4 regions of the Lysinibacillus sp. A1 genome follow, and region 4 is predicted to be linked to each of the others. Evidence: riboswitches for the same ligand, from Rfam matches in the RefSeq annotation. Region 4 holds a riboswitch; each other region holds the start of a gene.
What was found. Region 4 has a riboswitch for S-adenosylmethionine ahead of PI85_RS14165 (methionine ABC transporter ATP-binding protein). Riboswitches for the same ligand answer to the same signal wherever they lie in the genome.
Positions count from the first base shown of each region.

Region 1: it holds a riboswitch for S-adenosylmethionine, as region 4 does, so the genes downstream of both, PI85_RS05460 (O-acetylhomoserine aminocarboxypropyltransferase/cysteine synthase family protein) here and PI85_RS14165 (methionine ABC transporter ATP-binding protein) in region 4, are expected to answer to the same signal.
Region 2: it holds a riboswitch for S-adenosylmethionine, as region 4 does, so the genes downstream of both, PI85_RS02265 (cyclase family protein) here and PI85_RS14165 (methionine ABC transporter ATP-binding protein) in region 4, are expected to answer to the same signal.
Region 3: it holds a riboswitch for S-adenosylmethionine, as region 4 does, so the genes downstream of both, PI85_RS20410 (bifunctional homocysteine S-methyltransferase/methylenetetrahydrofolate reductase) here and PI85_RS14165 (methionine ABC transporter ATP-binding protein) in region 4, are expected to answer to the same signal.

Region 1 is NZ_JSZM01000008.1:57,355-64,877, forward strand. Features, by position in the region: gene PI85_RS05450 (homoserine dehydrogenase) at 1-663, opposite strand, end outside; gene PI85_RS05455 (hypothetical protein) at 1,137-1,523, opposite strand; gene PI85_RS05460 (O-acetylhomoserine aminocarboxypropyltransferase/cysteine synthase family protein) at 1,854-3,158, opposite strand; SAM riboswitch class I at 3,276-3,389, opposite strand; gene PI85_RS05465 (glycerol-3-phosphate acyltransferase) at 3,545-4,177, shown strand; gene PI85_RS05470 (DASS family sodium-coupled anion symporter) at 4,377-5,858, shown strand; gene PI85_RS05475 (succinate CoA transferase) at 5,938-7,458, opposite strand.
Region 2 is NZ_JSZM01000004.1:58,573-66,095, forward strand. Features, by position in the region: gene PI85_RS02245 (hypothetical protein) at 1-203, opposite strand, end outside; gene PI85_RS02250 (DUF2225 domain-containing protein) at 225-908, opposite strand; gene PI85_RS02255 (Cof-type HAD-IIB family hydrolase) at 1,233-2,006, shown strand; gene PI85_RS02260 (DedA family protein) at 2,072-2,668, shown strand; gene PI85_RS02265 (cyclase family protein) at 2,697-3,434, opposite strand; SAM riboswitch class I at 3,523-3,629, opposite strand; gene PI85_RS02270 (hypothetical protein) at 3,728-4,129, opposite strand; gene PI85_RS02275 (helix-turn-helix domain-containing protein) at 4,280-5,851, opposite strand; gene PI85_RS02280 (ABC transporter substrate-binding protein) at 5,930-6,880, opposite strand; gene PI85_RS02285 (MFS transporter) at 7,040-7,523, opposite strand, start outside.
Region 3 is NZ_JSZM01000032.1:73,957-81,479, reverse strand. Features, by position in the region: gene metH (methionine synthase) at 1-1,528, opposite strand, end outside; gene PI85_RS20410 (bifunctional homocysteine S-methyltransferase/methylenetetrahydrofolate reductase) at 1,521-3,368, opposite strand; SAM riboswitch class I at 3,458-3,557, opposite strand; gene hemG (protoporphyrinogen oxidase) at 3,660-5,054, opposite strand; gene PI85_RS20400 (globin-coupled sensor protein) at 5,245-6,537, opposite strand; gene PI85_RS20395 (SEL1-like repeat protein) at 7,164-7,523, opposite strand, start outside.
Region 4 is NZ_JSZM01000015.1:145,223-152,745, reverse strand. Features, by position in the region: gene PI85_RS14180 (nucleotide sugar dehydrogenase) at 1-1,035, opposite strand, end outside; gene PI85_RS14175 (MetQ/NlpA family ABC transporter substrate-binding protein) at 1,707-2,558, opposite strand; gene PI85_RS14170 (methionine ABC transporter permease) at 2,625-3,293, opposite strand; gene PI85_RS14165 (methionine ABC transporter ATP-binding protein) at 3,283-4,311, opposite strand; SAM riboswitch class I at 4,395-4,498, opposite strand; gene PI85_RS14160 (thioredoxin family protein) at 4,555-4,866, opposite strand; gene PI85_RS14155 (TOPRIM domain-containing protein) at 4,882-5,223, opposite strand; gene gcvH (glycine cleavage system protein GcvH) at 5,315-5,695, opposite strand; gene PI85_RS14145 (arsenate reductase family protein) at 5,777-6,133, opposite strand; gene PI85_RS14140 (acyl-CoA dehydrogenase family protein) at 6,316-7,523, opposite strand, start outside.

The sequences.
Region 1 (7,523 bases), on a different contig from region 4:
ATCCGCCCAATCAGGTTGTTCTCCAAATGCTAGGGCGCTTAAAATCATTAACTTTTTAAAGGCATCCTGACCAGAAACATCATTATACGAATCTGCCTCAGCGTAGCCTAAACTTTGCGCTTCTTTTAAAGCTGTATCAAATGACCAGCCCTCTGCTCGCATTTTAGTTAAAATATAATTACAAGTACCATTTAAAACACCTTGTATACGACTAACATCATTAACAAGTAATATATTTTTCATCGTTTTAATAACAGGTACTCCTCCAGCAGTTGTCGCCTCAAAGCCTACAAAGACACCATTTGCTTTTGCAAGTTCTTGTAACTCTAATCCACGCTTTGCAAACATGACTTTGTTGGCAGTAATAACATGACATTTATGCTCTACCGCTCTCTTTAAATAGCTATATGCAGGCTCTTCATTCACAATGGCTTCAAATATTACTTGCATGCCTGGTTCTGCCAATACATCATCCATGCTTGTAGTCATCAAATGTGCTGTGCCTGGTACACGTTCTCGGCTAGCATCTGTTACTAAAATTTTAGCTACTTCCAATTCAATGCCTAATTTATTTTTAAGATCTTCCCGCTTTTCATTTAATATATGATAGATTCCTTGACCTACCGTTCCAAATCCTAAAATCGCTGCCTTTATAGTTGCCATTCTTATTATTCCCTCCAACTTACATTCCGCAGTTTCATCAAGCCAAACTCTCCGTGGGGTTGTGCCAAATCATTTGACACCAACCGCAGGCCTTAGCCAACCCTTAATTTTGGATAAATTTTGATATTCAGTACATGTTAGAACATATACAAATTCAAATAATTCGAAATTTAACTTAAAGAAAATTGTAACGCATATATATACTTTACACAAGAAAAATCTTTCTAGGAAGGACATTTGTTTTCCCTAGACGTGCAAAAGAAATCGGTTTCATTCCTTTTACTATACGTTTTTTTAGTTTATCCATAAGATTTGAACAAATATTGACTCTTTACTCTCAAATTATGATGTCTTTCTTCTATTATATATATGTATGTTCAGACACCCATAAACCAGCTAAATAATTAAACTACTATAAAAAAGGCTCATTCCCTGTAGCAGCAGAGAATGAGCCTAAATATATGAGGGATTATTTAGCTCGCTTTTGAAAGCAATTGAAAACGATATTGTGTTAAAGCTTGTTGAACAATACTAATTTCTTCTTCTGTAAAATTTGGTATTGCATACGTACGTTCCACTAATTGAAATGTACCATACTTCAAATAAAATTCTGTTGCTGGAAGCTGGATGTGGCTCACACCATACTTCTCATATGCCTCATAAACTTCCTTAATCGTATAGCCAATATCATCTGTGCAAACCTGTTCTTGATACGCTGAATGACCGAAAATTTGCTGCCATTTACATTCCACTAATGTAAGGATGTGTTGAATGGATTGATTGTTAACAAATACATGACCTTCATTTAGTTCATAAATTAGATAAGATGCAATGTTTTGCGCACTATAGAGATTACCCATTTTAAACACTCCTTTATCATCAGTTTTTTTGAAGAGTAGCCACTGGCTATGTAACTACTCTCCTATCTATTCAAAAGTGGGGGGATCACTTATGAAAACATTTACCTTTTCAACGAGGTTTTTCCGTACATTTAACTTAATTCCAAGTATATAACAAGGTTTTAACAAAGTCAATAATACATATAAAATTACTCGGTATTGTTTTTAAAAAGGTTCTGATAATTACCGGATGAGGTAATTGGTTAATGTAGCAACGTTTGACGTATACCAAATGAGGCTATTCGAATGAGAAAATACGTAAACGCTACAACATTCGCCTGTCATTCTATATTAAGCTTCTACTGTTTGCTCAGTTGTTGCTGTTGCCTGAGTAATAGCCTGCTCTAAATCTGCAATGATGTCCTCCACTGCCTCTAAACCGATTGATAAGCGAATGAGCGATTCGGTTACGCCAGCTTGAATTAGTTCATCTGCTGATAATTGTTGGTGTGTAGTAGATGCTGGATGGATAATTAGCGACTTGGCATCCCCTACATTTGCTACATGTGAAAACAGCTTTACATGATCAATAAGCTTTCGTCCTGCTTCACGTCCACCTTTAATGCCAAATGTAAGCACTGAACCGAAGCCATTTTTTAAATACTTTTTCGCCAACTCATGTGTTGGAAAATCTTCTAGGCCATTATAATTTACATACTCCACAGATGGGTGGTTACGTAAATATTCTGCCACAGCTAAAGCATTTTCATTGTGTTTAGGGATACGCAAATGAAGCGTCTCTAAACCTTGTAAAAGATTGAAAGCTGCATCTGCACTTAATGTAGGTCCAAAATCACGTAACAACTGTACACGCAGCTTTGTAGCAAAGGCTGCAGAAGCTGTATCGATTCCATAGCGTAAACCATGGTAAGAAGCATCCGGCTCTGTAAAGCCTGGGAATCGCCCACTAGTCCAATCAAACTTACCAGCGTCTACAACAACACCACCTAGAGTTGTCCCATGGCCACCTATCCATTTCGTTGCTGAGTGAACTACCACATCTGCACCGTAGTCAATTGGTGTAGACCCATAAGGAGAAGCAAATGTACTGTCGATAATTAATGGTAAGCTGTTGTCATGTGCAATCTTAGCTACAGCTTCAATATCTAAAACCTTTAAGCTTGGATTACCGTAAACTTCTGCGAAGACAGCTTTTGTTTTATCAGTAATGGCAGTCTTAAAATTCTCTGGGTTTGTTTCATCTACAAAAATCGTTTTAATGCCATAGTTTGGTAATGTATTCGCGAATAAATTATACGTACCACCATATAAAGAACTAGCTGCTACAATTTCATCTCCTGCCCCAGCTAGATTTAAAATAGAAAATGCAATAGCTGCTGCACCAGATGAAAGTGCTACTGCTGCCGTTCCACCTTCTAATAAAGCCACACGCTTTTCAAAAACATCCACTGTCGGATTCGTAATTCGCGTGTAAATGTTCCCCGCTTCCTCTAAGGCAAAAAGACGTTGCGCATGAGCAGTGTCTTTAAAAACGAAAGCAGTTGAACGGTAAACAGGAACAGTTCTAGAACCCGTCACAGGGTCTGGCTCTTGACCGCCATGTAACAGCAGTGTTTCTGGTTTAAAATTTGTCATTGTGTACCTCCATTTGGTTATTTTTTTTACGATGGTACCGGAGATGAGGAGGATTTTTCTGTAGAAAACAAAAACCCTCTTCAGCTAAGAAGAGGGTTGCGGTTGCAAGTTTTCCTCCCCTTATCTGCCAGATCCAAGTAAGAATCTGTAGGAATTAGCACCTTAGTAAGTTCATCACCTACTGGTTGCCGGGCATCATAGGGCCTATCCCTCCGCCGCTCTTGATAAGAGTATGAGATTCAATTTCCATCGTTGTTACAAAGTATAAGCATAGAGTTTTTTTCTGTCAACATCTAAATTTTATTTTTTCCGAAACTTCTGTCTGCTCTTTTACGTAGTAAGAACGCATACACTATTTTAGAAAAAAATTTGAAAGGAGTATTTTTATGGTAAAAGCCGTGATCTGTTTTCTAGTTGTTGGCTATTTGATTGGCTGTATTCACGGCTCTAAGGTGGCACAATTTTTATCCGGGGTTGATTTAAAAAAAGCTGGCCATGGCAATGCTGGTGCCTCTAATGCTACGCTTTCACTCGGCTGGAAATATGGCGTTTTAGTAGCTCTTATCGATATTGGCAAAGGCGTCGTAGCCATTGTCGGTGCACATTTTTATTTAACAGATGTAACACATTTAACAGCAGAACAAACATGGCTCCTCACCTACTTGATAGCTGCAGGGGTTATTTTGGGGCATAATTTCCCTTTTTATATGGGCTTCAATGGTGGAAAAGGGACTGCCTCTATCATTGGAATTTTACTTGCGGTTGATTGGAAGATTGGTTTATTTGCACTTATTCTATTTGTTATTTTATCTTTTGCAACGAACTATTTAATTGTTGGGGTATTAGAATTTTACCTCGTTTTTTGTACCGCTACTTACTTATGGATTCCTGGGCTTGGCCCGACCATTATTGCCATTCTACTTTTTGCTATTGCTATTATTTTGCACATTGAAAATATTCAACGTTTAATCAATGGAACCGAGCCTAAAGTTACTTCTGCCTTCAAGAAAAAGAAATAATATTTTTAGGAGATATTTGTATATTTTATGACCACAAATTATCTCTTTAATTACTATTAAAGCTGTAAAACAGACATATTCCGCTTCTTTTCATTCTATACAATAAACGGACGAATTCTTATCTTAAAAAAACATTATACTGACCGATGTTATGGATAATAACCGTCATTTTACGTAGACGTAGAAGGGATGAGAAAATATGTCTTCATCTAAACAAACAACAACGAAGCGTAATTTAAAGCCTTTATGGATTGGGTTGGCTTTTGCTTTATTAATTATCATTATTTTTTTACCTAATAACGGTGATCTACCTGTAGCTGGACAGCGCGCTTTAGCCATTTTAGCTTTCGCGGTTATCCTGTGGGTAACAGAGGCTGTTTCATATCCTGTTAGCTCTGCAATGATTATTGCACTCGTCACAGTTTTACTAGGACTTGCACCATCTAAGGATGATCCAACAACACAACTAGGTACTGCTAGCGCCTTAAAACTATCATTAAGTGGTTTTAGTAACTCTGCCGTGGCCCTAGTAGCAGCAGCTCTTTTTCTAGCGGCAGCCATGCAAATTACCAATTTGCATAAACGACTTGCTCTTTGGATTCTTTCGCTTGTAGGAACAAAAACAAAAGCCATTGTTTTCGGTGCTATATTAGTTTCAATTGCCCTTGCATTTTTTGTTCCTTCAGCTACTGCACGTGCTGGCGCAGTGGTCCCTATTCTTCTTGGCATGGTCGCAGCATTCGGTTTACCACGTGATAGTCGACTTGCTGCTTTACTTGTTATTACTTCTGTACAAGCCGTCTCCATTTGGAATATCGGTATTAAAACTGCGGCAGCACAAAATATGGTTGCTTTGAATTTCATCCAAGAGCAATTTAATGTGAATATATCATGGGGTGCTTGGTTACTTTATGCTGCTCCATTCTCGATTATTATGTCAGTAGCCTTATTTTTCATTATGATTACGCTTATTAAGCCTGAGACGAGCAATATTGATGGTGGTAAAGAAGTCATCAAGAAACAGTTGGCTGAGCTTGGGCCGTTAAAAGCACCTGAGATTCGATTGATCGTTACATCATTAGTTTTACTATTTTTCTGGGCAACGGAAGGCAAGCTCCATCCATTTGATACAACGACGGTTACAATTATCGCTATTGCTGTACTACTAATGCCTAAAATAGGCGTTTATTCATGGAAGGAAGTTGAACCTCATATCCCTTGGGGAACAATCATTGTCTTTGCAGTAGGTATTATGCTCGGAACTATTTTGCTGAATACAAAAGGTGCATCATGGTTATCAGATAAAGTTTTTGGTTCACTCGGTCTAGATACTATGCCAATTCTTGCTACGATTGCTATCGTAACATTATTTAATATTCTTATTCATTTAGGTTTCGCTAGTGCAACAAGCTTAGCCTCTGCACTTATACCAGTGTTTATCGTGTTAGCTTCCACATTAACAGCAAATGTTGATCAGGTTGGCTTTGTTATCATACAACAATTTGTTATTAGCTTTGGTTTCCTATTACCAATTAGTGCACCACAAAATATGCTTGCCTATGGTACAGGAGCATTTACAACAAAGGATTTCCTGAAATCAGGTATCCCATTAACGATTCTCGGCTTCCTCCTAATTTTACTGTTCTCTGCAACTTATTGGAAATGGGTTGGCCTACTATAAACGCTAATGTCATAGATAAACTTATACAACAAAAGGCCTTGAGGGAGCAGCTGTCCTTCAAGGCCTTTTTATTAGAATTCTATTTTGATAAAGCTGGGTCTTTCATTGTTCCACTTTTTGCGTAATTGACATGCCATGACAGCGCTTTTTCAAGATCATGCGGCGTATGATGTCCACCAGTTGCCTCATTAGCGTCGTTAAAATATTGCCATAGCTGCTCACGATAATCAGGGTGTGCACAATGATCAATAATTAGACCTACACGTTCTTTCGGAGCAAGCCCGCGTAAATCAGCCACTCCCTGCTCTGTTACGATAACATCAACATCATGCTCTGTATGATCCACATGCGAAACCATTGGGACAATGCTAGAAATATTCCCACCCTTAGCATAGGATTTAGTCACAAAAATACCTAAGCGTGCATTACGGGCAAAGTCACCCGATCCACCGATACCATTCATCATTTTAGTGCCAGAAACATGCGTAGAATTAACATTTCCGTAAATATCAACTTCTAATGCCGTATTCACTGAAATCAAGCCGAGTCGACGAATAATTTCTGGTTGGTTAGAAATTTCTTGTGGACGCAGTACTAATTTATCCGCATACTTGTCAAAATTCCCATAAACGCGGTTTCCTACTTGTTCAGAGAGGGTAATGGAAGTAGCAGAAGCAAAACTCACTTTTCCTGCATCGATTAATTCAAATACTGCATCTTGAAGTACTTCTGAGAATACTTCTAGGTTCTCAAACTCAGAATCTTTAAAACCAAGTAATACTGCATTCGCCACTGATCCAACCCCAGATTGAATTGGACGCAAGCTTGTTGTTAAACGGCCAACTTTAATCTCTTCACGCAGGAAGTTTAACAGATGATTAGCCATAATATCTGTTTCCTCATCAGCAGGAACGATCGTTGATGGCGCATCTAGAATATCAGAAACTACGATACCTTTTACTTTATCCAAATCTAACGGAATACCGATTGTACCGAGACGATCAGACACATTTTGTAAAGGGATTGGGTCCCGTTTCCCTTGTTGTGCAGGAACGAAAATATCATGTACGCCTTCTAATGCATCAAGTTGTGCTACGTTTAATTCAATGATGATTTGATCTGCCTCTTGCACAAAAATCGGAGAGTTACCAACTGAAGTTGTAGGAATTAATAAGCCATCTTCTGTAATAGCAGCCGCTTCAATAATTGCAAAATCAATAGGTCCTATAATGCCTTGGCGAACCAACTCTGCATTATGTGATAAATGTGCATCCACAAATGTGATATCACCACTATTAATTTTATTACGAATACCAGCATCTGCCTGGAAAGGTCCTCGTTTGCGAATAACGCCAGCCTCTGCTAGGTATTGGTCTACCTCAGGGCCTAGAGATGCTCCTGTATATATATCTACCTGGAAGCTCTCTTTTTTAGCTTTCTCTACAAGCGCAAGAGGTACAACTTTTACATCCCCAGCACGAGTGAAACCGCTCATCCCTAATACCATGCCATCCTTAATCCAAGATGCTGCTTCTTCTGCTGTTACAACCTTGCCCCGTAATTGCTCATGACGAAGCTTTTTCGCTAACTTTTCTTCCATTCCTTATTCCTCCATCCCACTTTATTTTTGTTCAACTAGTATTTGGTTCCATTATCTTTGTCATC
Region 2 (7,523 bases), on a different contig from region 4:
CAAGGGGCGCCTAAATTTGGGAATATCGAATTTTTTAACTTTCCGGCTTTGACCCATTTATACAGTAGCTCAGACGAGACACCTGTCAACGTCACAACCTCTTCGTTTGTTAAATAACGATTATTTTTTCTTAATAAAAAATGATGCAGTTCTGAAAAAATATCCTCTTCTCTCACATCTATCTTTTTTTGAAATAGCAACATAACTAGTCCTCTCCTCGTCACTCAATTCATGCTTTCTTTAACGGTTATAGGTTGTTCATCATATTTATAATTTTCCCAACGATTACGTGCTAGCTTTCGATATTTTGGCGAGACATTCTTATCGGCAATTAATCTAGAAAATCCTTTTTTAGCTTCTGTCATATCACCAAGTCGGAGGCTTAGCTCGGCATGTAAAAATTGAATTCGCTCTCCACCTTCCTGGTTAGATGCAAATGATTTACTGTAAAAATCTCTAGCAGCAAAAAGGTAGCGTTTTTCAGATTCCTCGTCGTTTTTTAAGCGATATAACCAGGCAATTTTTAATGCGAAATTTGCCATCAAAAGCGATTCTTCCATTGATGCGCGAGATACTAGGTAGGCCAGCTTAAAGCTTATAATGGCATCATCGATTGTACGTTCCTGACAGATATTCATAGGTTTCTGTAGCTCTTTAATGTATAGTTCATCTATGAGCTGCATGAAAGGTCCGTATGTCCGCGTCATGGATTTATGGAAAGCAAACCCACAATGTGGGCACACAGCAACTTCATACAGCAAAGGGTTTAGGCCATCATAGACGGGCATGAAATCTGTTTGTTCCTCGATAATTTTATATCGATTTGGGCGTACTTTATACGTTGTAAAATGCTTTTTGCAAAATTTACAATCTACGCTACTTTCATAGTAGTAGATGTTAAATGCCATAAGAATCAACTCCTTTGCATGCTCTAGAATATTATTTCTTTTGTTCTATTTATACGCAATCGATAATCGTTCAATGTATTTAATTCATTATCTATCATTTTAACAATTCTGTGTTCTTTGGTATACTCCTTTAGAATTATTAAATTAAAAATAATCCTTACATTATTAGTTAAATATCATTAGAAATAAGCTTGTAATAGTATTTATCGGTGTACTTAAAGTAAGTTATATAGTTCGAGCAAATTTTGTCGAATTATATACAATTTATTTCATAGACAATTCGAATTGTATAGTTCAAAAGTTTGATGTGAGAGGATGGAGGAAATGACATATAAAATAGTATTTTTTGATGTGGACGGTACTCTGATCAATTATGAGAATGGCGCTGTGGAAGAAAGTACAAGGCAGGCCATTCATCTACTACAGGATAAAGGGATTCATCTAGTGGCTGCGACAGGAAGGCCGTTGTCCATGTGTGAAGGGCTGAAAAGTTTGGGAATTGAAACCTTTATTACGGCAAATGGGGCATATGTGAAGCACAAGGATGTTGTCATACATAAAATTCCGATTGAAAAGGGCATTGTTCAAAATGTTCAAGCTTTTGCACAGCAACAACAGCATTCCTTAACATTTTTTACAGAACAACTTACGATGAATGCTATACAAAATCCGTTAGCGTTAAGCGCGATGCAAGAGACATTGTCTTTACGTGATTTTCCCGTTAGAAATGACAGCATTATAGAAGAAGAGGTTTTTCTTATGTGTCTTTATGCAGATGAGCAGGCTGAAAAAAGATTAGCTTGTCAATTTTCGAATATATTACGGCAACGATGGCATCCTTATATTGTGAATGTCTTACAGCAGGATGTGTCCAAGTCGATAGCTGTAAAGGCTGTACTAGATTATTTTGAAATTAATTTTAAGGATGCAATAGCTTTTGGAGATGGAGAGAATGATATAGATATGCTAGAGCAGGTTGGTCTCGGGGTAGCCATGGGAAATGGGAGCCAAGCTCTAAAAAATGCTGCAGATTTTGTTACAAAGAAATCTATTGAAGGTGGCATAGATTTTGCTTTACGTCAGCTTCACATTATTTAACGACATATTTGCTTGAGCAATTTTACTGTTATGACTGTATAGAAAAGGTGTTAGGTGGTTGGAAAATGGCGCAACATGTGCAATCTCTAATTGAACATTACGGGTATTTTGGTATCATTGTGATCCTAATTGGAGGCATTGTTGGGTTGCCACTTCCTGATGAAGTATTTTTAACTTATGTAGGCTATAGTGTTTATCGAGAAAGTCTTGAACATATCCCAGCGTTAGTAAGCGCCCTGATTGGTGCCATGGGAGGTATTACTTTAAGCTACTATATCGGCCATCGATTTGGCTTACCGCTCTTGCAGAAATATGGGCCAAAGTTTCATATAACTGAGGAAAAAATTGATTTTACTAAAAAAATGTTTACGAAAGTAGGTCCTTTTTTATTAATAGTTGGCTATTTTATTCCAGGTGTACGCCATCTGACAGCTTATATTGCGGCTATTAATAATTATCCCTATAAAAAATTCGCATTCTTTGCTTATACAGGAGCATTTATTTGGACGTTCACATTTATAACATTAGGAAAAGTATTAGGGGAGAAGTGGCGATTCGTCGGTTACTATTTATCCCATTATAGTATTTATGTCATCTTACTATTTGTCCTTGTCATGTTAATCGTTTATTATCTATTGAAAAAAAGAAACGTACAAAAGTAAAAGTCGGTATGAGTGTACCGACTTTTTGTTATGGCAAAATGGCAAATGATCGAACAGGGAATCCAGATGCTGTTTCAGGCTTAGGTACAATATTAAAAATAATAGCCCCTTTTGGAGGAAGCTTGTCCAAATTAGTCATAAGCTCAATTTGATAGGTGTCTTGATCAAGGACAAAATATTCTCCATCCAATTTGCCGCTTTGACGAAAATCAGTAGCAGAATCGGTATCAAAAGTTTCATGACCAATTGCACTTACTTTACGTTCCTTGAATAAAAATTGTAATGCCTCCAAGCCCCAGCCTGGAAGATGATTATGGCCATCCACATCTTTATTATTGAAGGCTTCTTTATCGGGCCAACGCTTACTCCAATCTGTTCGCAGTGCCACAAAAGTACCTTCTTCTATTTGTCCATGTTGTGCCTCGAATTCTAGAATATCTTGGACACTGAGCGTAAAGTCATGATTACTAGTAGCCTCTTGTGATTTATCAATAACGATAAGCGGGAGAACTAGCTCCTTTAGCTCTAGTTCATCTAGAAAACGAGTATTTCTTACAAAGTGAATAGGTGGGTCAATATGTGTTCCATATTGTCCGGGGAATGTAAATTGCTGTGCGAAAAAACCGTCATCATGCGAGAATAATGTTTCAAATTTAGCATCTTCAAACATGAAAAAATGAGGTGAATGTGGGCCAAAGGTATGTGTCAAATCGACCCATTGTTTTGATTTTAGTAAGTGCAATGCTTGTAAAAGTTCATTAGACATTTAATTTCCTGCTTTCTAAAAGTAATGGTAAATAAAAAAGAGTCCTCTATAGAAGAGGACTCCCTAAATCATACGTGGGTAGTTCGTCTTCTCATCTTTCAGGCTTAGATTTTGCCAAAAGGAATTAGCACCATACTGATTGAGCTGGTTGCTGAGACTTCATCGGGCCGATCCCTCCGTCTCTCTTGATAAGAAATAGAATATAAGAATTTTCAGAAATAACAGTACAAATACTTTAGCATATATTTTTATAGTTAACAACTTTTATAGGATTACATGGTTAAAATTTTTATTTACCAATTTAAAATTAACGTTACTCTACAGCAATCACTATCCATAAGCTGTATTCTAAAATTATCTGGTGTATAGTTGGTTTCGAATTTTGTAGTGATGCCTGTGGATGTAATCAATTTTTCGACCTCTGTTTTATTTGAAAGTTGTGCAGCATTTTTTAAATCATGGGCAAATTGTTGAGAACTATCAATTTTATCCGTAAGTAATTGTGCTTGTTGCATAATCGCCTTTATCCGCGTAGCTGAAGATATTAATTTTTGTGTATCAATAGAGGGAAAGGGACTATTACTGGTCGGCATTGCTAAATGTTGAGAAAAGGGTCTAGCTACAAGGTGATGGGCCGTTGACGGTATTGGGTAATGGTAGGGGTGAACAAAATACGGATAAGGATTATAATACAATTCAATTCCTCCTATCCAAAAGCTGATATCTTATCTTATGTATCATGATCTTTTTAGGTGTTTGGATAAAGATGTTTCTGTACAGGAGTGTACAACATGCTATGCTACACAAACAAAAGAGGAAGCCATAGCAAGCTTCCTTGTTGTTCTTTAGCCAAGAACATTTAAAACATCATCTATTTTTTTGCTATGTGATAGGATTCCATAATTCATCCAAGTTAAAAAATCGACCTCATAAACACAGCTGCTCTTAACTGCACTTAGGTTTTTCCACATGGAAGATTTTAAAATAGTACGCTCTTCATGCTCATAAATGGAGTGCTGCTTGTCGAAGGTGATGAATAAAAGATCCGCGTCTAGCTGTAGCAGCTGATCGGAAGTCAGATGAGCTTTACGCTGATTTAGCGGTATTTTCCATACTAATGGGTGAGGCGTTAAGCCTAAGTCACGGTATAGGATTGGCCCTGTATAACCGCATTCAGGGCCGGCATACAGCGTAATGCCAATCGCTGAAATACGAAGAAATGCCACACTTTGCCCGTAAACGGATTTACCGAGAATTTGTCGAGCCTTCTGTACCTTATCCTCGTAATCCAAGATAATATCTTGCATCATAGCTGTTTTTCCTGTTAAGTCAGCAATTTTAAAGAGGGTCGATTGCCAGTCTTCCCCAGGGTGGTCTAGGTGACAGATTGGGGCTAGCTTATTTAAATGAAGACAAGCTTCCCAACGTTCTATACCGGCATCTAACATAATTAAAGTTGGTTTATAGTGAAAGAGACGATCCACTTCTCCGTACTGTACATCGATATCGGGCACATCCTGCAAACCTAAATAGTCTTGTTTCCCCCACTTGGAATGACTAAATTGGGCAATGGGTGTAATACCTAAAGCTACAAAAAAGTCCTCTAAGAACGGTGCGAATACACGTACATTATTACTTTGACTTCGTCTGTATTGTCCTGGGGAAATACCTACATGCTCTTTAAAACGACGGTTGAAATAATATTCGTTATTAAAACCAATGGACTGACTAATTTCAAATACACGATCATTAGTTGTCATTAATAATTGTTTGGCTTTTTCAATACGTATACTATTTAAATAATGAAGAGGAATCTGCCCCGTAATATCTTTAAAAATACGAGAGTAACTCCATCTTGGAACATTTGCAAGTTCTGCTAATTGTTCAACAGTCCAATCCCTACCAAAGTGTTTGTGCAAATATTGAATGGATTGCTCTACAGATTGACGATCATTTTGTAGTATAGGCTTTGGTTGGTTTTGTTCAAAAATAAATAGCATTAATTCTTGGAAACGAACATGCTGCTCAAAAATAGTGTGTTCATCCTTTGCTTGACGACACCGATAAATAGCTTCTAATAGTCTATTGCATTGAGAAAAGGGAAGGAGACGTAGTTCTCTAACACTTGTAAAGAGACTAGTAGGGGCATGGGATTTACTAAGATAAATCGTGTTAAATGTCAATTGGTATAAGCAGAGGGGCTCATTTGCAGTGTGAATTTCGACATGGCAATTAGGTGGAATAATCACACATTTTTCTTTCATAAGGTGGATAGTTTCATGATTTGTCTTAAGTGTTCCGTTACCACTAATAAGGATGAAAAGCGAATAGTATGTATGGCTATATGGCTGCATATCCGCTGGTAGAATAGTATATGAAATAGTTTGTAAATGATAGATTTGTGTTAAAGTACCCATTGTCCATGCACTCCTAAGTAAAGTTTAAATTTGGAAAACAACAGAAAGAAAGCCCCCTAAAGAGCTTTCTTTTGTAAATTATTTCACGAACCATTTTTCAAGATCATCATATTTTCGTAGGTTTGCAGTAATGGCGCCAGACTGCCAATAAGTTCGATCAGCAATATAAACTTGTCCATTTTTTACAGCAGGAACTGTTTTCCAAAGTGTACTATCTAACCATTTAATCGCCTCTTGATTTTCCTCGGTTTCCCAAGTGCCATTTGAAGGGAAGAGTATAATATGATCAGCATCCAATTCTGGAATAGCTTCTTCAGACAAGACCTCGTGGAACTCTGTCATATCACGAGCTAATGGATGTGGAGTTAAACCAGCTTCCGTATAAATGTATCCCGTGTAACGATTCTTCATTCCGAATAATGCCAATGTTTTATCGGCAACATTTAGACGAACAACGGCAACAGTTTCGTCACCAACTGATTCATCTAACGTAGCTTTTAAATTAGTAACACGTTCCTCATATTTATCAACGATTTCATTTGCTTTCTCAGGAATATTTAAAACATCAGCTATCGTTTTTACAATCTCCCGTGGATCTTGTAGTATTTCTTCTTTTAAGCGATAAGTAGGCGCAATCTTAGAATATTCTTCATACTTTGCCTTATCTGCGGCACCATCTACAATGATTAAATCCGGCTTAGCTTGAAGTAATGTTTCCATACTACCTGTAACGTCAAACTCAGGTACGTCTAAGCCTAAATAATCTTGTTTCCCCCAGGATGGGTGATACCATTGCACAACGGGTTTGACATCTAGGGCAGTTAAATAATCTTCCATATAGATGGCTGCTACTCGCTGTGGATTTGTTGGAATTGTTACTTCGCCAAACTCATCTTCTACAACTCGTGTATCTTCTTTTGGTGGATTCTCATTTTCGGAATTTGTTTGTGCTTCATTTGAACCACAGGCACTTAAAACGAACATCAGTACAAGGAAAAGTACAAATGTAAAATATCGACTGATACGCATGGCAATTCACTCCTATAAATTTACTAAAACAGATTGAATGTTATCTTAATTTAGAATGATAATCATTCTCGTTTGATTCAAATAAATTATAGGATACAACATAAAAACAAACAATACATATTTTCTACATCTTTTTTATACAAAATGAAGTTTAGAGCACTATTGTTTCTTTTTATCAAAAAGTAGCCATAAGAGTGTAACGATCGCTGCAAGCATAACCATAAAGAATCCATAAACAGGCGTGTGTGCTAATGATTGATGACGAATAATAAAGCCTCCAATATAGGAACCTAAAAATATACCAATATTGAAAGCAGAAATATTCAATGCAGAGGCCATTGAAATAGCTGATGGTATATATTTTTCAGACAGTATAACTGCATATAGTTGCAAGCCTGGGACATTCATGAACATAAATAGGCCCATTATTAGTACCATGATTAACCCGATAATTGGCGATTCAAGAGTATAGCCAATGCCAAGTAAAGCTAATGCAAGTCCTACAAAAATAATAAAGATGGAACGAAGTGGATTTTGATTTGCAAAATGGCCTCCTAGTGTATTACCAATAGCCACGCAAATACCATAGACAACTAATATAATAACGACCGCGTGTGGCGAATAACCCATATATTGCTCTAAT
Region 3 (7,523 bases), on a different contig from region 4:
CATCTCCCGTTCCTACTGGGAACATTAATGGGTCAAAAATGATATCTTCAGGTTGCATTCCCCATTTTTCTGTTAGTAATTGATAGGAACGTTCAGCAATTTCAAGCTTCCGATGACGATCGACTGCCATCCCTGTTTCATCGATTGTTCCCACAACTAACGAGGCACCGTACTTTTTCACTAATGGCAATACGGCATCAAACCGTTCTTCGCCATCTTCTAGGTTTATAGAGTTAATGATGGCCTTCCCTTGCGAAAACTTGAGGGCCTCTTCAATAACCTTTTCGTCTGTGGAATCAATAACAAGTGGAACCTTAACTTTTTTCACAACCTCCTGCATAAAGCCACGGATATCTGCTAATTCATCACGATCTGGGTTCGCCAAGCAAATATCTATGACATGTGCGCCATTTTTCACTTGCGCCCTTGCAATCTCAGCTGCTTCCTCAAATTTACCATCAATAATTAGGTTTTTGAATTTACGAGAACCAATAACATTTGTTCTTTCCCCAATAAATAACGGACGCATAGAATCATCGTATAAAAGTGGCTCGATACCTGATACTGCGTGACCATGCGTTTTTTCTGGTAGCTGACGAGGCTTTTCATCTTTTAAAATTTCACGTATAGCCGCAATATGTGCTGGAGTTGTACCACAGCATCCACCTACAATATTGAGCCAACCCTTTTCTGCAAATCCTTTTAATTTTTGCGATAAAGATTCTGGAGACTCATGATAACATCCTTCTTCATCAGGTAAGCCTGCATTCGGATAACAGCTAATATACCCCGTTGACAGCTCTGCTAATGAGCGAATATGATCCGTCATAAATTCAGGTCCCGTCGCACAGTTTAAGCCTACCGATAATGGTTGAATATGCTCGATGGAAATATAAAAGGCATCAATGGTTTGCCCTGCAAGAGTAGTCCCCATAGGCTCAATTGTTCCAGAAATCATCACAGGTAATTCTTTACCGGTTACCTCGAAAGCACGAGTTACCCCAAGGGTACCTGCTTTCACATTTAACATATCCTGACTTGTCTCTAGCAATAGCACATCTGCCCCAGCTTCAATCAATGCCTTTGCCTGCACAAAGAAATTTTCTTCTAATTCATCAAATGTAATACCGCCTGTTACTGACAACGTCTTCGTTGTAGGGCCCATTGCGCCTGCAACAAAGCGGGGCCAATCGGAAGTCGTGTAATTGTCAACTGCTTGACGAGCAATTTCGACTGCACGTTTATTAATTTCTTCCGCTTTTGCACCTAGATTATATTCATTTAATACAAGAGGTGTTCCCCCAAATGTATTTGTACAAATAATATCTGCCCCTGCCTCTAAGTACTTATGATGAATTTTCTCGATGACATCAGGTCTAGTAAGCACTAGATTTTCATTACAGCCATCTAGGTCCTCCCCACCAAAATCATCGGCTGATAAGTTTTCATTTTGCAGCATGGTTCCCATTGCGCCATCGAGAATTAATATTCGTTTATCAAGTTGTTCTTCAATCAAGTGCTTAGCCATTTATACTTACCCCTTTTTTCTGTTCATCCAATTGCTCTATATATTTCATTAATTCTAATGTCACATCGTAGCGTAAAAATGGTGTAATAAGGTAAATGCCATTGAAATATTGCGCAGCCACCTCTACTAATTCCTTGGCAATTGCAATCCCCTCAAGTGTGGCGCGTTCCTTATCTTCACCACATGCTTTCATCCTTGATAAAGCATCTTCAGATAATTTTATGCCTGGCACCTCATGATGTAAAAACTCTGCACTTTTATAACTCGTAACGGGCATAATGCCAATATAAATCGGTGCTTGTAAATGCTTCGTTGCTTCATATATTTCTATAATTTTTTCCTTTGTATAAACAGGCTGTGAAATGAAATAGTCTGCCCCATGCTCCATCTTTTTTTCTAAGCGTGCCACAGCACGATCTAATACACGAACATTTGGGTTAAATGCAGCAGCCACAGAGAAGTTAGCCTTTTTCCGTAATGGTTTCCCTGAGAAAGAAACCCCTTCATTTAATTGTTTAATTAATTGGATCAGCTCCATCGAGGAGACATCATAGACGCTAGTGGCACCAGGAAAATCTCCAACCTTGGTTGGGTCACCTGTAACAGCTAGCACATCATGAATTCCTAAGGCATTTAACCCCATTAAATGTGATTGCAGACCAATTAAATTACGATCTCGACAGGTAATATGTGTAAGGGGGCGTACGCCATTAGAGCTTTTCAATAACGCCCCCATTGCAATATTACTAATACGTGGGGATGCCAATGAATTGTCTGCCATCATAACTACATCGGCACCTGCCTCATATAGTTGCTTGGCCCCTTCAAGAAACCCATCTATTTCTAAGTGTCTAGGTGTATCCAACTCTACAATGACCGAGCGTTCACGCTTTACCTTTTCATGAAGTGGTTCAAATTTAGCTGGCTCAGCATCACGAACAATCTCAATCTTTGCAGGCTTCGCATGCTTTTCACTAACTGGTGATAGCTCTTCTAAATACTTCTTTGCGGCTGCAATATGCTTTGGTGTCGTACCACAACAGCCCCCAATTAAACGAACACCCTGATCACGCAGCTCAACAGCAGCGCGACCAAAATAATCAGCCTCCGACTCATAAACAACACGCCCGTCCTCTAAATCTAATAGCGAAGCATTTGGATAGGCTGACATAAATGCCTTTTCCGGAAGTTCTACTCCCTCAAACGCTTGAATCGTATGATATGGACCAAGACGGCAATTGACACCAACAATATCTGCACCAAGAGTCTCTAATTCATGTAGCGCATTATTTAAAGACATACCATTTTGTAAAACACCAGGCTCATGCATAGATACTTGAGCAATTATCGGTATATTAGTTTTGGCGCGTAGCATGTTTAATGTCGCTGTTAATTCTTCAAAATCATAATAAGTTTCGAGTAAAAGACCATCAGGATTTCCTGCAAGTAACACACTTGCCTGCTCATCAACGGTCGCTAATATGTCATCTAATGTTGCATCGCTTTTACGAATGCCACGAATACCACCAATCGTTCCTAAAACAAATTGACCGCCATCCGCTGCTGCTCGCTTAGCAATAGTAATAGCTGCTTCATTAAATTGTTGAACACTTGATTCTAATCCATAGCGAGCTAATTTAATGGCATTGGCACCGTACGTATTCGTTTGAATAATATCAGCACCCGCTGCGATATATTCTCTATGAATCTTTTCAATTAATTCAGGTCTCTGAACATTCATTTCCTCATGACAATACTCCAATCCATAGCCATACAACACTGTGCCTATTGCACCGTCTGCCGTCAATACATGCGTTTGTAACCTTTCAAGCAATCCCATAAAACTAGCCTCTCTTCCTCTATTTCTGTATAATAAAAAGCCTTCTTTTATATAAAAAGAAGGCTTTAACGACTCATCATTATTGTTCCTTCTCATCTTCGACTCAACGGTCTTCTGGATTTAGCACCTGACAAAAAGTTGGTTGCTGAAGCTTCAATGGGCCAGTCCCTCTGCTTCTCTTGATAAGAATTATTAAGTATGAATTTTTTAAATAATTAAAAGAATCATATCGTTTACAGACGAATGAGTCAAGACTATTTCACATAACAAAGAAATTTTTCGTTTAAAAACTTAGAAATTGGATAGTTCTTCTGCAAGCTCTTCACCAATTTTTTTCCCATTTTGAATGCAAGCACCAATACCTACTCCAAAATAAGAGCAACCCGCAATCGATAAATTTGGATAGTTTTCATTCAGCTCTAATAGTAAGCCTTGCAGCGCTTCCCGGTGAGCTAAGTCATATTTAGGCATTTGATCAATCCACTTTGTGACATTCACAACGGTTGGCTTTTCATCTATTCCTAGGCTTTTCCGAACATCTTCTAAAGCGATGGCTGCCAATTCGTCGTCAGTCATTTTACGTAACTGCTCATACGCCGGATTAATACTCTTATAGAATAGGCGAACAAGTAGTTGATTGTTTTTCGATGTATGCTTCCACTTGCGACTCGTCCAAGTCGCTGCATTACAAGTGACATCAGAATTATGGGATACAATATAGCCTGTTCCATCCGCTGGTAAGTTTGCATCAGACACATCAAAGCCTAGATAAATAGTAATGGCTGATGCTGTAGTAAACTGATCAAAATAATGTGTTAAGGAGTCATCCTGTAATATACTTTGAACCGCTTCATTCGGTAGCGCTAGAACAACATATTCTGCCTCAATGTTTTGACCATTTGCTAATGTAATCGAATATTGGTTCCCCATTTTTTGGACATGATTTGTGGCTACCCCTTTAATGATATCTACCTCTGTTAATGTCTGTTCTAATCGCTCAATTAAAGAGGATAACCCATTTTGAAATGAAATAAATTTTTTATTAGCAGCTTTAACAAATTGCTCACGATTCGCATCAAAACCTTTTATGATACTTCCATAGTCATTTTTATAGTCAATTAAATACGGTAAAGTAGAAGCAATAGAAAGTTGGTGTAAATCACCAGAATAGACACCTGCTAAAACAGGTGCAATTTGATTTTCCACAAGCTCTTCGCCAAGATAATAAGTTAAAAATTCCCCTATCGAGCTTTCTTTTGTAAAACCTGCATTGGGTAAAGTTAAATCTTTTAAAGCTTCTTGTTTGGCCAGATCTGAGATAAGAGTGCTTTCCTCAAGTGATGCCACACTCATAGGTATACCGAAAGTAGAATCCGCTGGAATGGCGTGCAACTCGTTATTTGTATAAATATAGGATACACCTGTTTCGTTGTAAACGAGATGATCTTCAAAGTCTAGCTCCTGCACTAGCTCCATTACACCTTTATGGCGAGCTACGATAGAGTCAGCACCAGTTTCCATAATAAAACCTTGTTCATAGGCTGAATATAGTTTGCCACCTAAATATGTATTTTTTTCTACGAGCACTAGCTGAACATCTAATTTTTTTTCCTTCACTTGGCGTTGTAGATAATGCATTGTGCATAAACCAGTAATGCCGCCACCTAATACAACAACTGTTTTCATAGTAAACCGCCCCTATTTTTAGTTCTGTCTACAGTATAAACTTATTTTCATTGAAAATTACGTTAAACCCTTTACAAATTTAGCAAAAATAGAGCTACCTCAACTATGAGATAGCTCTAGCTCCAAAAATTATGCTTACTAAACACACATTATAATGAGTACTATAGTGTTTAATATGGTTACTAGTGATCTAGCTTTTTAAATTTTGGGCAAAGCTAGCTAATTTTTCTGCTGAGTTCGTTACTTCAGTAAAAGAACTACCCAGCCCACTTAATATACCTGCGATTGCTTGTATTTTCGTCGCCATGCAATCATTTTGATCTTTTGCTTCTGTCATTGCCCCTACTATATTTGTAAATTGACCTTCCGTGTGTAACATATTATCCTCACCAGATGCCACTTCTTCTTGGATATGAATGAGAGATTGCTCTAATTTCCCGGTGCGTTCACTCGTTTTTTGCAACAATAATGCAACAGCGGTGACAGATTCCTTTGTTTGAATGGATAATTTACGTACTTCATCAGCTACTACACTAAATCCCTTCCCTGCTTCTCCGGCACGGGCCGCTTCAATAGCGGCATTTAAGGCCAACAAATTGGTCTGATTGGCAATATTGGTTACGACACTCATAATTGTTTCCATTTCCTTCGACATATCAGATAATTGTTCAATATTTTCTTCTATATCATGAAGAGACTGAATAATATTATGCATATTTAGTGATTGTTTCTTTAAACATTCACGTCCATCCAGTGCTTGGTTTTCAGCGAGAGTAGACACTTCTAGCGATCTCTTTGCCAATTGTTCAATTTCCCCAGACTGCTCACTTAGTCTGCAAAACGAATTATTAGTTTCCTGTGAAATGGTCGCAAGCAATTCAGAGGATTGTACAATTTGCCGTTCAATTGCTTCTTTTTCTAGTTCCATGTTTTCTTTATGCTGTTCAACTGTATTTTCATATGCCTCTAAAACAAGTTGCTGCTCGAAATTACAAATTTTAGATATGGCCCTTATTGTATTAAACTGATCTCGTGGATGATCGATATGCTGTTCAACCAAGTCTATAAATGAGAGAGATAAATCTTGGAACGCGCAAATATACCATTGTGTTCTAAGCCCAATATGTACGTGCACCTTTGCAATTTTCACACGCCTTTGGTAAAATTCCTCATCAATCGTTCCGTTAAACATTTCAATAATATGCTGCCGTAACGTTATTTTAAGCTTTTCTACAGAACTATGATGACTAATAATATTTACCAAATGTTGTTCGGTACCGATCATATTGTAAAAACGGTTTACGATGTGATCAACATTGTCCATAACATACGGTTGGAATGCTTTTAAATATTGTAAGTCTTGCTTCGTTACATTCAGCATTTCAATTTGCTTCACCATTAATTGGCGATTAGACAGCTCCATTTTCACCGTATATTGCTGTAAATCCAACGCCTTCGTCTTACTCTGTTTTTGAAAAATCACTTATCTTCCCTCTTTCGTTCCGTTTACTTTAACAGGCTGAGAAACAACAAATACCTTTTAGCATATTGATTGATACAACAAAAAATACCGATTCATAGGCTGACCATATACGATGATCCCATTTGCTTCAGCTATTTCATTTGTCACACTGCTTCCTCCAAAAGCAGCCACACATTGTTCTATCATGAATAAAAGGTGAATTGTGCTCAACTAACAGATTTTCTCTATACATTGACTATAGTCGATTTATTTATGTATGATTCATTTCAAAATTACTCATTTACCTTAAACATTTTAAAAAATACTGTCAATTTTATTTATACCATATTTTTACATAATATGTATATAAAGTCCTTACTGCTACATTGTCTGAATTTCAACAAAAAAAAGCTACCACAATATTATTGGTAGCCTTTTGTTTCATTTGTTTGTTTGATTATGCTTATTTTTTTTATCTTTTTTCTATTTTTCAATCGATCATCATTAAATTTCACTATATTAATATTTTATACCCTTATTCTAAATAATTATAAATACTCATAAATAAACCCTCATGCAATACAAAAGGATTATTATGTTAGACCATATAAATAATCTTAATGAACCATGAAATTTTAATATAAAATTTACAATTCCTTAAGTTCCTCTACTAATTTTGCGGCTTCTTCTATGCCAGCATCTGCAGCAAGTGAATACCACTTAATAGCCTCCTTCAGATTTCTGGCGACTCCCTCACCTTTATTATATATATGACCAAGCTGTAGCTTCGCATCTGCATCCCCTTGCAGAGCAGCCTGTTTAAACCAATGAATGCCCTTTTCAATATTTCGAATGCCTGTTAAGCCTTTACTCCAAATAAAACCTAAATCATAAAAGGCATCGATATGAAATTGCTCTGCTGCTCTTTCATACCAAAATAAACCTCGATTCATATCTTTTACTTGATCAAGACGCCCCTCTAGATAAATACCACCTAGACGATACTG
Region 4 (7,523 bases):
CGGCTTATACGTGACACCAATAATAACAATTTTTGCTTGGCGTAGCTCCGTATTTTGAATACGTAAGTACTGCTTCAGTCTCTCTACAACAAAGCTAGGCATCGAATCATTAATTTTATCTGCTGCTTCTATTAATGTTGCTGAGACACCATGCTGTTGACCCGCCCACAATAAATATTTAGGGTCCACAGGGATACAATGTCCACCGACTCCTGGGCCAGGTTTAAATGGCATGAATCCATAAGGCTTTGTTGAGGCGGCATCGATAACTTCCCAAATATCAATATTCATTTTATAGCAAATTTGACTTAGTTCATTGACAAGAGCGATATTGATTTGGCGAAACGTATTTTCCAGCAATTTCTCCATTTCGGCAACTTTCGGACTTGTTACCGTATATACACTAGTATGAATGACTGTTTCATAAAAAACCTTTGAAACTTCCAAGCATGTGGAAGTAACACCGCCAACAACTTTGGGTGTATTAGCAACTGAAAAATTACTATTACCAGGATCCACTCGTTCTGGTGAATAGGCTAAAAATAAATCTTGACCAACCGCAAAGCCATGTTTTTGCAAGATAGGCTGAACAACTTCCTCTGTTGTCCCAGGATAGGTCGTGCTTTCAAGAATGACTAGTGCATTTGCATTAATATGGCACCCTATATCGTGAGCTGCTTCTTCTATATAGGAAATATCAGGAGTACCATCCTCCATTGTAGGGGTTGGCACACAAATGATGACAACATCAACAGAAGCAAGTTTGGAAAAATCATCGGTTGCTTCAAATTGACGTTCCTTCAATAGTAACTGTATATTTTCTTTCGGGATATCAGCTATATAGCTTTCACCGTTTTGCAACAGGGCGATTTTTTCTTGATTTTTATCAAAGCCTAAAACATGAAAACCTTTTTGAACAATTTCAATGGCAAATGGTAGACCTACATAGCCGAGGCCAATTACCCCAATTGTCGCTTTTTTTGTTTGAATTTTATTTAATAAAGCTGAGCTCATTGATTTCGTGTTTATCGTCATAACAATAACTCCTTTGGCTAAACTTTCATGTAATTTTTATCGCCATTTTTTCGTTATCTATTCATCTACTTATATATGCCGAGTATTCTGCAACGTAATAGGCCATTTCTCATTGCCATTTTCACCAAACCCCTTTCATCTCTACATACTTAAGTATGATTTTTTTAGTCAAAATAGATGAATAAAATCTAAATTCACAAAAAAACTTTTCTAACAATTATATAGTACTACTTGCAACTAAACAATTTCTAAATAAATCCTTCATTCACGATAAAACGCCTACTTTATTAGTATTTAGAACAAAAAAGTTCATTATTTATTCAGATATTTAGTAAATATATTCAGAGTCGCTTTATTAGTGTAGATGAAAAAGTTGCTAAGCGACACTGAAGAATGTTAATAAATAAAAAATTAACATTTTTTCCTTTTTTGAACTCTAAAAAATCCCTCTAGAATTGGTTTTCACCGATACTGGAGGGATCATCCTTTGAAACACGGAGAATAGACATTACATGAGCTGTTGTAACTATTTTATATAGCCATTTTTATTTCCTCGGAAATCGACAACTTGTAGATAGTCACTATTCGAAAGCTGTCAAAATTCACTTAAACAGCTTCAAAAGAAAAAGAGTACGTAAGTAATTCACTACTTACGTACTCTTTTATTTAAATTATTGAACAGGTACTACTGCACCTTTCCATTCTTCTAAAATAAAGTCTTGGATTTCTTTAGACGTTAATACTTCTAATAATGTTTTAATTTCTGGTCTTGATTCATCCCCCGCACGTACTGCGATGATGTTTACGTATGGTGACTCTTTATCTTCAAGAGAAATCGCATCTTCGATTGGGTTTAAGCCATTATCAATAGCAAAGTTAGAGTTGATCAGTACTGCGTCCCCTTCGTCGTTTTCGTACATTTGTACAAGCATTTCTGGTGCTGTATTCGCATCGAATTTAAAGTTTTTAGGATTTTCATCTATATCTTTAATTTCTGCTGCTGTTTTATCAATACCCTCTTTTAATTTAATTAAGCCCTTAGCTTCTAATAATGACAGCATACGACCGTGATCTGATACCGAATTAGAAAGTAAGATTGTTGCACCTTCAGGAAGTTCTTCTAAAGATTTATATTTTTTAGAGTAAATACCGATTGGCTCAATATGAACACCACCAGCATTGACGAAGTCATAGCCATTGTCTTTAATTTGTAACTCTAAATACGGAATATGTTGGAAGTAATTTGCATCCAACTCTTTTGATTCTAAATCTTGGTTTGGTAGCACATAGTCTGTATATGTTTCTATTTCAAGGTCAATACCTTTCTCAGCTAAGATCGGTTTTGCTTTATCCAAAATTACGGCATGTGGTGTATTAGAAGCTCCCACTTTTAATGTAACGTTTTCTTTACTATCTGTTTTATCACCAGATGCTGAATTTGCATCCTCTTTTTTATCAGTACCGCAAGCTGCTAAAGCTAGTACAAGTATTGATAAAAATAATCCTGTTAATAACTTTTTCATTTATGACACTCCCTTTATTTTGATGAAAATATGTTAGCGGCAAGAACCGGAATAACCTCAGTTTTATTAACGTTTATCAATTTTTTCTGTAATGAAATCACCAATCCATTGGATAATAAAGACTACTACTAAGATCAAAATAGTTGCCATTAATGTCACATCTTGGCGATTTCGTTGGAACCCGTCTAGGAAGGCTAAGTTTCCAAGACCTCCTGCACCGATTATCCCTGCCATTGCTGTATAACCAACAAGTGCTACAGCCGTAACCGTAATACCAGAAATTAATGCTGGTAATGATTCAGGGATTAGAACTTTCCAGATAATTGTGGAGGTTTTTGCCCCCATTGAACGAGCTGCTTCAATGACACCTTTATCAATCTCACGTAACGCAATTAATACCATACGTGCATAGAATGGAGCCGCACCGATAAATAAAGCAGGTAAAGCAGCATTAGCTCCACGGATTGTACCTAGTAAAAACTTAGTGAATGGAATTAATAAAATAATTAACACGATAAATGGGATAGAGCGGAAAATGTTAACGAGTGACCCTGTTAAAAAGCTAACAATTTTATTAGCCCATAACTGATTGGGACTTGTTAAAAATAGGACGATCCCAATGGCTAACCCTAGAATAAATGTAATAACTGTAGAAATGGCTGTCATATATAATGTTTCATACGTAGCCTGCCACATGCTATCCCAGTCTACATTCGGAAAGAGATTAGTTAGCATCTGCAATCACCTCCGTTTGTACTTCCACTGTATTTAAATAGCTTAGGGCTTCAGTCACATTTGCTTTCGACCCATCAATTTGCACGATGAGCGTACCATATGCTCCATTTTTCGTTTGTGAAATATTCCCGTGTACAATGCTTACTTCCACATCGAATTGCTTTACAAGATGTGAAATAACAGGCTGTTCGGTTTTTTCACCAACAAAAATCAGTTTGACCAGTTGTCCCGTTGGGTAATTTGCTTTGATTTGTTCTACTGTATCTTGTGTTTCCTTTGTATTTGTAATTTGGGCTACAAATTTCTTAGTAATGGCCGCCTGAGGTGCCTGGAAAACCTGCAATACTTCCCCACGCTCTACAATTTCGCCTGCCTCCATCACGGCTACACGATGACAAATCTTGCGAATGACATGCATTTCATGCGTAATGAGGACAATCGTTAACCCTAAACGTTCATTAATATCTACCAGTAAATCAAGAATGGCATCTGTTGTTTCAGGGTCTAGTGCAGATGTTGCCTCATCACATAGTAAAACCTCTGGGTTATTTGCTAATGCACGTGCAATCCCTACACGTTGCTTTTGTCCACCAGACAGTTGCGATGGATATGCTTGATCGCGCCCTTCTAAGCCAACAAGTGCTATCAATTCCTTCACCCGCGCCTCCCGTTGAGCTTTTGATACACCTGCAATTTCTAATGGGAAGGCAATATTTTCTGCAACTGTTCGTGACCAAAGTAGGTTAAAATGTTGAAAAATCATACTAACCTTTTGTCTAGCTGCTCTAAGTTTTTGACCCTTAATCGAAGAAAATTCTTGATTGTTCACCGTTACTGTTCCTGCTGTTGGTTTCTCTAAACCATTAAGTAAACGAATCATCGTACTTTTACCAGCGCCACTATAGCCGATAATGCCAAAAATTTCACCCTTATTAATAGTAAGGTTAACATCTTTGACTGCCGTTAATTCGCCATTTGCTGTTTTGTATTTCTTCGTTATATTTTGAAGCTGTATCATAGCGAATACTCCTTTTCTTATATAAAAAAACCCCTCTACTTATAGACAAGTAGAAGGGGTCACGTATTATACGTTGAACCGTTCTCTCATCTTTCAAAGAAAAATCTTTGGGTGATTTGGCACCTTTTCACTATGTGATGGTTGCCGGGCTTCATAGGGCACTTCCCTCCGCCGCTCTTCATAAGAGTTCGATATATTTAATGTTTTAGTAATATATTTGTTACTTTACCACGCTAATAAAGTTCAGTCAATTGATTTTTTTAACAATTCGTACAAAAATGGTACGGATTGAAAAGCATAAATCTTTTCTGTCACTTTGCCGCCATCACAAACAAGTAAACAAGGAACGCTTTCAATTTGATGTTCAATAGCAATTTGCTCCAAAAAATTAATATTTGCTTTCCCTAATTTTAAGTGAGGTAATAGTTGTTCTACAATTGACATCATTTTCGATGCCACTGCACAAGTACCACACATCGGTGTATATAAATAAAACGCAGCTTTTTCTCCCGACTGTAATGTCGTTTCCCACTGCTCTTTTGACCATTCTTTCATTCATCTCACGCAACCTTACAAAATATATTCATTATGGATTGAAAAATGTGCACGCAGTAAAATTGTCGCTAACACTTTTCGTGGTGTCGTTTCTACTTCCTTATAGGTTGGCATTGTACGTAAATGCTCTGCTTCAGGATAATGTCTGTCCATTAATGCACGTAACTTATCGCCTGAAGTATCGGCATCAAAAAAAGTGAATAGCTCACAGCCCTCATAAGGATCGAGTAGCTCTTCTAATTGATGCACTCCAATTGTTCCATTCGTACATAGTATTGTAACATTCTCGTTCAAAATTGGCTCAATTTGTAGCTTATCTGAGCGTCCTTCTACTATCAAGCATTTCCCATCGAACATTACGCCACCTCCATTTAGACATACCCACTTATACATTATTATATAATAAAAAACGCCGGTGGTTTCCGACGTTTTTTGATTATGGCTTGTCTTATTCTGCAGTCATCTCTTCGTATTGTTCTGCTGTCATAAGTTTATCAACTTCTGATGCATCAGCAGGCTCTACGACGATCATCCATGCTTTTTCATATGGTGATTCATTTACGAATTCTGGGCTATCTTCTAAATCTGCATTTACTTCCACTACAGTACCTGAGATTGGTGCATATAATTCAGAAACAGTTTTTACTGATTCTACGCTACCGAATGGATCATCTGTTTTGATTTCATCGCCAACTTGTGGAAGTTCAACGAAAACGATATCTCCTAATTCAGATTGTGCGAAGTGCGTAATACCAATACGTACTTTTCCATCTTCTACTTTTACCCATTCATGCTCTTCAGAGTAACGTAAGTCTTTCGGTGTGCTCATGCAAAAAACCCCTCCATAATTATGTAATATATTCACTTTCAGTGTGCCATACTTCTCCTATAAAAACAAGGATAAAAACGGTTATAACCAAGCTTGCTCAAAATCGGATTCTTTAAACCCTAAAGTTACTTTTTTTCCATCTGTTACGATGGGACGTTTTATTAACATACCATCCGTAGCAAGTAGCTCAAGCTGTTCTTCCTCAGTCATATCAGCTAGCTTGTCCTTCAAACCAAGGTCACGATACTTCATACCAGAAGTATTAAAAAACTTCTTCAAAGGTAGTTCACTTGCTTGCCATAAAGCTGTTATTTCATCCTTTGTTGGTGGGTGCTCTACGATATGTACCTCTTCATAGGAAACGTCATGATCATTTAACCACTTTTGTGCTTTTTTACATGTTGTACATTTTGGATAATGGAAAAATTGAATCGTCATAAAAATGCTCCTCTGCTGTCTTTTTCTGTAGTATACCATCATAATCATTTAGAATGGTGGAACTTCGCTCATTTTCGTAAGTCTATCCATTGGTTCTGTATTTTTATCCGTTACTTTCCCGAATTTATCTGGAACAAAAAAACTAGCTACCCATTTACGGATAGCTAGCGTTTTTCATACGATTAAACGATATATTTTTCTGCTTCAATTAATTTCACAGATGCTTCACGTTTCTTCGTAATTAGGTTGTATGGATTGTTACGTGTTAATTTACGTAATGCAGATAAAGTCATACGTGCTGCATCACCATCTGCGGATGCAAGAATTGTATCTTTTGCTTCTTTTTCGATTTCAGCAAATGCTTCTTGGCAGAAAATTTGAGTGTATAGCAATTTTTGATGTGCTTTTTCAACGCCATCACGTGCAACCGCTTTTTCTGTACGTAATACAGCTGATTCCATTGCAAATAATTGATTAGCGATATTAGCAATATTTACTAAAACTTCTTGCTCTTGATCTAACTTCGCACCAAAGCGTTGTGCTGCTAAGCCTGCCGCTAATACAGCAATCTTCTTGGCATTTTTCACTAAGTATTTTTCCTGAGCTAGTGGCTCTGTACCGATATCCTCCGGCATTAACATCAAAAGCTCTTGCTGTAGATTTTGCGCAACTTGTAATAATGGCAGCTCACCTTTTAGTGCCTTTTTCATAAATGTACCTGGTACAATCATGCGATTAATTTCATTTGTACCTTCAAAAATTCGATTAATACGAGAATCACGGTAAATACGCTCTACCTCATATTCAGCCATGAAGCCATAACCGCCATGTAACTGTACCGCTTCATCTGCAATATAATCTAATGTTTCTGATCCAAATACTTTAGCAATTGAGCATTCAATCGCATACTCAGCGATAGCACCTGCAATCACTTTTCCTTCCTTTTGCTCCTCTGGACTTAGCTGGCTTAAACGATCTTCAAATAAACCAACAGTACGGTAGTTTAAGGACTCTGATGCATACAATTGAGAAGCCATCGTTGATAATTTTTCTTTTGTAAGGTTGAAGTCAGAAAGCTTAGTTTTAAATTGCTGACGTTGGTTTGTATATTGTACTGCTAACTCAAATGCACGTTTCGATCCACCAATTGTTCCAACCCCAAGTTTATAGCGACCGATATTTAAAATATTGAAGGCAATGACGTGCCCACGACCGATTTCACCTAATAAATTTTCTACTGGCACTTCTGCATCTTCTAACACTAGTGTACGAGTAGATGAAGATTTAATCCCCATTTTCTTCTCTTCAGGACCCACAGAAACACCATTGAATGCACGTTCCACAATAAAGGCAGTGAACTTGTCGCCATCAATTTTAGCGTAAACAACAA